DNA from 3 places in the Buttiauxella sp. BIGb0471 genome. Region 2 is predicted to be linked to each of the others. Evidence: predicted binding sites of a transcription regulator. Region 2 holds the regulator's gene; each other region holds the start of a gene.
The links. Region 2 encodes Fur, which represses iron uptake genes when iron is present. Its sites were predicted from a motif close to ATAATAATGAGAACNACTATCAA; they were not measured.

Region 1 (2,278 bases), on a different contig from region 2:
GTGATTCTCACGATTCGGGTATTGACCAAATCGCCCATCAATTTTTCATTGCTGGTGAAGATAAGCAGCGGAACCAGTGCCAGAGCAATACCGAAGCTGAGTAATACCTGGCTCATGACCAGAATTCTGGTCGGATCCAGCCCCATCAGAATGACAATGAACGACGGAGCCATGGTGACGGCGCGACGTACCCACAGCGGAATATAGAAGCGCACGAAGCCTTGCATCACCACCTGCCCCGCCAGTGTTCCCACCACGGTTGATGACAATCCCGCCGCAACCAGACTTAAACCAAAAATCGTGGCGGCAGAATGGCTAAGTAAGGGTTCAAGCGTGAGGTACGCTTCGTCCAGGTCAGCAACCCCGGTGTGGCCCGAGAAGTGAAATGCGGCAGCCGCAGTAGCCATCATTGCCAGGTTGACGAATCCGGCAATGGTCATCGCGATGGCGACATCCCATTTAGTTGCTGAATACCTTTCGGCTCGATTACCACCGTGCAGGTGTTGGGTTAGCGAAGAATGTAAATAAATGACGTGCGGCATAATGGTTGCGCCGAGCACGCCTGCGGCAAGAAATACCGCTTCACTGGTCGGCAAACTTGGAATCAACATTCCTTTCCCGAGTTCTACCAGTTTCGGCTGGGAGAAAATCAGCTCCACAATGTAGGCCGCCGCCACGAACAGCAGTAATCCGCCAATCACTTTTTCCAGCGGTTTCTGGCCTCGCCGTTGCAGCATCAGTATCAGGAAAGTCGCGATTCCCGTCAGCACCGCACCTTGTAGTAAAGAGACGCCGAGAATCAGTTTGAAACCTATCGCGGCACCGATGAATTCAGCAAGGTCAGTCGCCATGGCGATAATTTCAGCCTGTATCCAGTAAAGCCACACCACCGGACGCGGATAATGGTCGCGAATCTGCTCAGCGAGATTTTTACCGGTCGCAATCCCCAGTTTTGCCGAGAGGATTTGGATAAGCATCGCCATGAAGTTGGCCCACACCACCACCCACAGCAATTTATAACCAAAGCTGGCACCGGCCTGGATGTTGGTCGCAAAGTTACCGGGATCGATATAACCGATGGCAGCAATAAAAGCCGGCCCCATCAACGCCAGGCGTAATCTGCGCGCTGTGCGAGTACCACTGTTTTCAACGCGACTGTTTGTCATCATCTGCCTCTGGAGATATAGCCTTTGCTATGTTTCAAGCTATCAAAAGTGAGAATGATTATCAAATTCATTTGAAAGCTCATAGTCGATTACTGTGATAGACGGAAACAATAGTGAGGGATTAGCAGTGGCGAATTTCGATCGCCTGTTAAAGAAGCCTGTTTGCAGCAAGCACTATGTTAAAGATATGTGCGTTGACGCAACTTTTATGTTCTTTACTTAACATAGCAGAAATGTATGGTTGATCACTAATTTTGAGTTTGGTCACACGACATCATTATAGTGTGCGATTAGTCTCGTTTTCTTATTGCTTGTTTCATAGAATGTGCAACGAAATTAAACCTGCCTCATATTTGGAGCAAATATGTCCCGCGTTCTTCATTTTGTCTTAGCGCTTGCCGTGGTTGCGCTACTTGCTTTATTGCTGAGTAGCAACCGTAAGCAGATCCGCATTCGCTTTATCGTTCAACTGTTGGTGATTGAACTTATCCTGGCCTGGTTCTTCCTGAACTCAGAAATTGGTCTGGGCTTTGTGAGAGGTTTCTCAGAGATGTTTGAGAAACTGCTGTCATTTGCCAACGAAGGGACAAACTTTGTATTCGGTAAGATGAATGACGAAGGACTCGCCTTCTTCTTCCTGAAAGTGCTTTGCCCAATCGTCTTTATCTCCGCACTGATCGGGATATTGCAGCACATCCGTGTTCTGCCGATTGTTATCCGCTTTATCGGTACCGTTCTGTCTAAAGTGAATGGTATGGGTAAACTGGAATCCTTTAACGCCGTAAGCTCGCTGATTCTGGGACAATCAGAAAACTTTATCGCTTATAAGGATATTCTCGGCAAGATGTCTCGCAACCGCATGTACACCATGTCCGCTACGGCCATGTCTACCGTGTCCATGTCGATTGTCGGTGCTTACATGACGATGCTCGAGCCAAAATATGTGGTCGCAGCGCTGGTGTTGAACATGTTCAGTACCTTTATCGTACTGTCGCTGATCAACCCATACCGCGTTGATGAGAGCGAAGAAAATATCCAGATGTCTAACCTGCACGAAGGTCAAAGCTTCTTCGAAATGCTCGGTGAATACATTCTGGCAGGTTTTAAAGTTG
Region 2 (2,278 bases):
GAGCTGATTGAAGAGATACTACTCGCACAACTGAAGCAGCATCTCAGTTAGTTTTAGTGCTATGTCCTGGTATGCAATGTTGCAGTCTGTGCACACCGGGGCGATAGCAGTTTCCGCACCACGAAGTGTTCTGCTATGATTGCCCTATCTGTGGCCAAATAGCAGCCACCATACCATTAAGTATCAAGAGGTTATTTTACTCATGGCAATCGTAGGCATTTTTTTCGGCAGCGACACTGGTAACACCGAAAATATCGCGAAAATGATTCAAAAACAGCTCGGTAAAGAAGTTGCTGAGGTGCATGACATTGCTAAGAGCAGCAAAGAAGACCTGGAAGGCTTCGATATTCTGCTTCTCGGCATCCCAACGTGGTATTACGGTGAAGCACAATGCGACTGGGATGATTTCTTCCCGACGCTGGAAGAAGTTGATTTCAATGGCAAACTGGTTGCTCTGTTCGGCTGTGGCGACCAGGAAGATTACGCAGAATACTTCTGTGACGCGTTAGGCACTATCCGCGACATCATTGAGCCACGAGGCGCAGCTATCGTCGGTCACTGGCCAACGGCGGGCTACCATTTTGAAGCCTCTAAAGGTCTGGCTGACGACGATCACTTTGTTGGTCTGGCTATCGACGAAGATCGTCAACCAGAACTGACGGCTGAACGCGTTCAGAAATGGGTCAAACAAGTTTCTGACGAGCTGAACCTGGCAGATATCATCAACGCCTGATGCCAGATGTGGCGCAACTATTGGGTTGCGTCACATTGATAGATATTATCGATTAAAATAATCGCTACAAATTTTTAACTTTTCAGTTTGTCCCTGTACAATGAACTCCTGATCAAAAAGCTAGCAAGGCAAACAAATCGCGACTCAGCCGCCATTTTTTAGCTTGATTATGCATAATACTTGCGGTTCCCATTTAGAAATGGCAGTTCTATAATGAGACGCATTCATCTTAACGCTCACCCTGAGTCCGAGCGAATCGTTAAGCAACAGGACAATTTCCGCATGACTGACAATAATACCGCATTAAAGAAGGCCGGCTTGAAAGTCACGCTTCCGCGATTAAAAATCCTTGAAGTGTTGCAAGGGCCGGTGAACCACCACGTCAGTGCGGAAGACCTCTATAAACGTCTGATTGATATGGGCGAAGAGATTGGTCTCGCCACCGTTTATCGTGTACTAAACCAGTTTGATGATGCAGGCATTGTGACTCGTCATAATTTCGAAGGCGGAAAATCCGTGTTCGAACTGACGCAGCAGCATCACCATGACCATCTGATCTGTCTGGATTGCGGCAAGGTTATTGAATTTAGTGATGATTCAATCGAAGCCCGCCAGCGCGAAATCGCATCACGTCATGGCATTCGTCTGACTAACCACAGCCTGTACCTTTACGGTCACTGCGCTGAAGGTGATTGCCGTACTGATGAAAACGCACACGAAATCAGCGAAAGGTAATCTGCATCTTTTGGCATCTGATTCAGCTGCCAGATGTAAAAAAACCGGTGAGGAAGCTCACCGGTTTTTTTATGGCTTACGCACTACCATTATTTGTTGTTAGCGCGAATCTCTTGCCAGATTTTATCGCACTTGGCTTTGACCGCCTGGTCATTACCCGTACGAGTTGCCTGGATGCAGTTCTGGTAATCCAGGGTACGAACCGTTTCTTTCTTCGCGAAATCCTGATGCTCTTTTTCCTGAGCCAGTACATTCAACACGCTTTGGCAGGCCTGAATTTTATCCGGGTTACCTTCTGCGGTGTTAATACAGGCGCTATACGCTTGTTTCAATTTAGTATCTTCCGGAGCCGTTTTAGGTTGTTGCTGCGCACACGCACTCAAACCTAACGCCATCACCACTGTCAGAACGATTTTTTTCATGCTTGATATCCTTAAGAAATCCGGGCGTTTTCACGCCCGGATTCGAATCAGAAGATGGTGAACGGTGCGATAACAATGAATTTCACGTCACGCTCATCCTGGAAGATGTTGCCGTAACCACCGCCCCAGCTTGGGATGTCGGAATGGTTGTCGTATTGAGTGAAGTGCAGTTTGAACAGAGTGCCTTTCGCACGGCCATCCTGAACGGTATACAACGCATCAAGGCTGTACGCAGATTCTTTCAGGCGGTTATCCGCATCATAGTAACCGTCTGTGGTTGGTTTGGAGCTTGGTTTAGCATCCCATGCGTAAACATAAGATGCACCCACTGCCCAACCCGCAAGATTCCAGTTGCTCAGGTCATACATCGCGCCCGCAAATACCGCTT
Region 3 (2,278 bases), on a different contig from region 2:
GTGTCCATGTTAGTTAACACTATTATTAAGAAGAACAGCGGGATTTTTATTTATAATAATAAGAAACAAACACTTACCTGGCGGCGGATGAAAATGATAACCACCATGCTAAAGCAGTATAGACGCAGAAACGTGATACGCCATCAACCAAAAGTCGTAGACGAAACGTTGGGCAGACAGGAAGGAATTGATGAGGTTGGGGCAGAAAAAACGGCAAGCCAGGCGGCTTGCCGATGACAATTTACTGAGCCTGAGAATCCAGCGTTGAGAGTTCTTTATCAACGAAATACAGACCTTCGCCGCTTTTACCGACCAGACTTAATTTATCCAGTACAGATTTAAACAGCTTCTCTTCTTCGTGTTGCTCTGAAACATACCATTGCAGGAAATTAAAGGTTGGATAATCCTGAGATGTCATCGCGGCGTGAGCCAGTTCGTTAATTTTACGCGTAATTAACTGTTCGTGTTCGTATGTGGCGTTAAACAGATTATCCAGAGACGAATAGTCGTGTTCCGGTGCTGGAATCGCATTAATACGCGGCAGGCTTCCGGTATCTGTTAAATAAGCGAACAGGCGCTGCATATGCTCCATTTCTTCCTGAGCATGGCGGCGCAAGAAAGCGGCTGCACCTTCAAAGCTGTGATAGCTGCACCAGGCGCTCATTTGCTGATAAAGCAGGGAAGAGTAAAGCTCAAGATTCATTTGTTCATTCAGTTTTTCGATCATTTCAGCTTTTAACATGACACGCTCCGTGGAATTCGCTTCTCAATAATAGCGCTACTTTAATTTTATTATTTCAATAATGCAAAGAGAATGTTAATTAAATTATCGTAATGAGAATGGTTGCCAATATTATTCTTTTTTAAAAACCAATCCTGAAATGGAATAAGAATGATTGCTATTTAAAGCTTGTCCATAATTATCGACAAGCTTTTATATGCATTACTGAACAATCATTTCATCTCTGAGGAACGTTTCCATTCCCGTTCCGCGACACTGGTATTCAAGCGTTACCTTTTGGTTCAGGCACAGCGCCCCGCTGCGCACGCTACAGGTTTTGATTGGCTCGCCATAAGGGAACGCTGAAACATAGCCCCATTGCTGACACTGATGGCTGGCCGCTGATTGAGCAATGTAAGTATCCACTTTTCCGTTTTGTAAGGGAGCAAGATCGAAGCCCAGACGAACCACGCCAGCGACTTCGCTGCCTTTGACCGGTTGCGGTGTTTTATTGATGGTGCAACCGGTTAATAACACGGTGGCTAAAACTAAATAGACAATTTTCATCACGCTGACACCCGAGTGTTTTTTATTATTTTAGCACGCGCAAAATTAGAAAATGAGCATCAGCATAAAGCGTTTTAATTTAACTTAGGGTGCGCCATCGAATAAGACTTAATGCAAATTAAAGCGAGATGGCTAATTAATAGTAATCAACAGTAACATTAATGATTTGATTAAAAATTGATCATGGTGGGCATCAAGTTTGGCTGAATCGTGCCGACAATACAGATAATGCATGGTTTAACTTCAGTTAGTCATACAAAAACCGAATAAACGACGATGAAGCGATCTCAGCTGACGCAGGAAGTTAATTTCATTTTTTCACCGGGGAAATACATCACATGAATTTTATTCGTAATATCAAAATCCGCGTCATGGTGGTACTGATACTCATCTTCTCGACGGTTGCCTGGCTGGCTATTTCCGTCCTGGCATTGTGGTTTTTAAATGATCTTGAGCAGAACATTGCCCTGAATGCCGCGCAAGCAAAATGGATAGATATTATTCAGTTCTTACTCGGGGCTTCTGTCGTGGCAAGCATGATTATTACGCTGGTGACAGAACGTTACCTTTATCACTGCCTGGTGAAACCCGTCGAGAGCATTCGCGAGCATATGCATATTCTCGCGCGCGGCGAGCTTGAAACTAAATTACCGGATTTAGGCAGTAACTGTATCGGTCTGATGGTCTCGCCGATTCAAAAAATGCAATCCAACTGGGGAAAAGCCGTTTCCAATATTCGCACCAGTGCAAATACCATTCGAGGGAATGCCACTGAAGTTGCTGGCGTAAACGGCGAACTATCCACTCGTTCTGAACAGCTCGCCGCGGCTCTGGAAGAGACGACGGCCAGCATGGAGCAATTAAGCAGCACCGTTACACTCAATGCTGAAAATGCCAACCATGCGAGTCATCTTGCAAAAAACGCCACTCAAACCGCACGCAATGGCGGAGAGTCGGTGAAAAAAGTCATGACGACCATGGAAACCATCA

Region 1: a site for Fur is predicted at 1,209-1,231, ahead of M2371_RS00750 (Nramp family divalent metal transporter). Genes of this name have one in related genera too.
Region 3: a site for Fur is predicted at 835-857, ahead of ftnA (non-heme ferritin). Genes of this name have one in related genera too.

Annotation. Positions count from the first base shown of each region.
Region 1 covers NZ_JANUEU010000001.1:164,045-166,322, reverse strand. Annotated here, with positions in the region: gene M2371_RS00750 (Nramp family divalent metal transporter) at 1-1,166, opposite strand, end outside; gene M2371_RS00745 (NupC/NupG family nucleoside CNT transporter) at 1,531-2,278, shown strand, end outside.
Region 2 covers NZ_JANUEU010000002.1:128,837-131,114, reverse strand. Annotated here, with positions in the region: gene ybfE (LexA regulated protein) at 1-51, shown strand, start outside; gene fldA (flavodoxin FldA) at 203-733, shown strand; gene fur (ferric iron uptake transcriptional regulator) at 1,016-1,468, shown strand; gene chiQ (ChiQ/YbfN family lipoprotein) at 1,558-1,890, opposite strand; gene chiP (chitoporin ChiP) at 1,938-2,278, opposite strand, start outside.
Region 3 covers NZ_JANUEU010000001.1:683,051-685,328, forward strand. Annotated here, with positions in the region: gene ftnA (non-heme ferritin) at 242-742, opposite strand; gene yecR (YecR family lipoprotein) at 944-1,288, opposite strand; gene M2371_RS03210 (methyl-accepting chemotaxis protein) at 1,627-2,278, shown strand, end outside.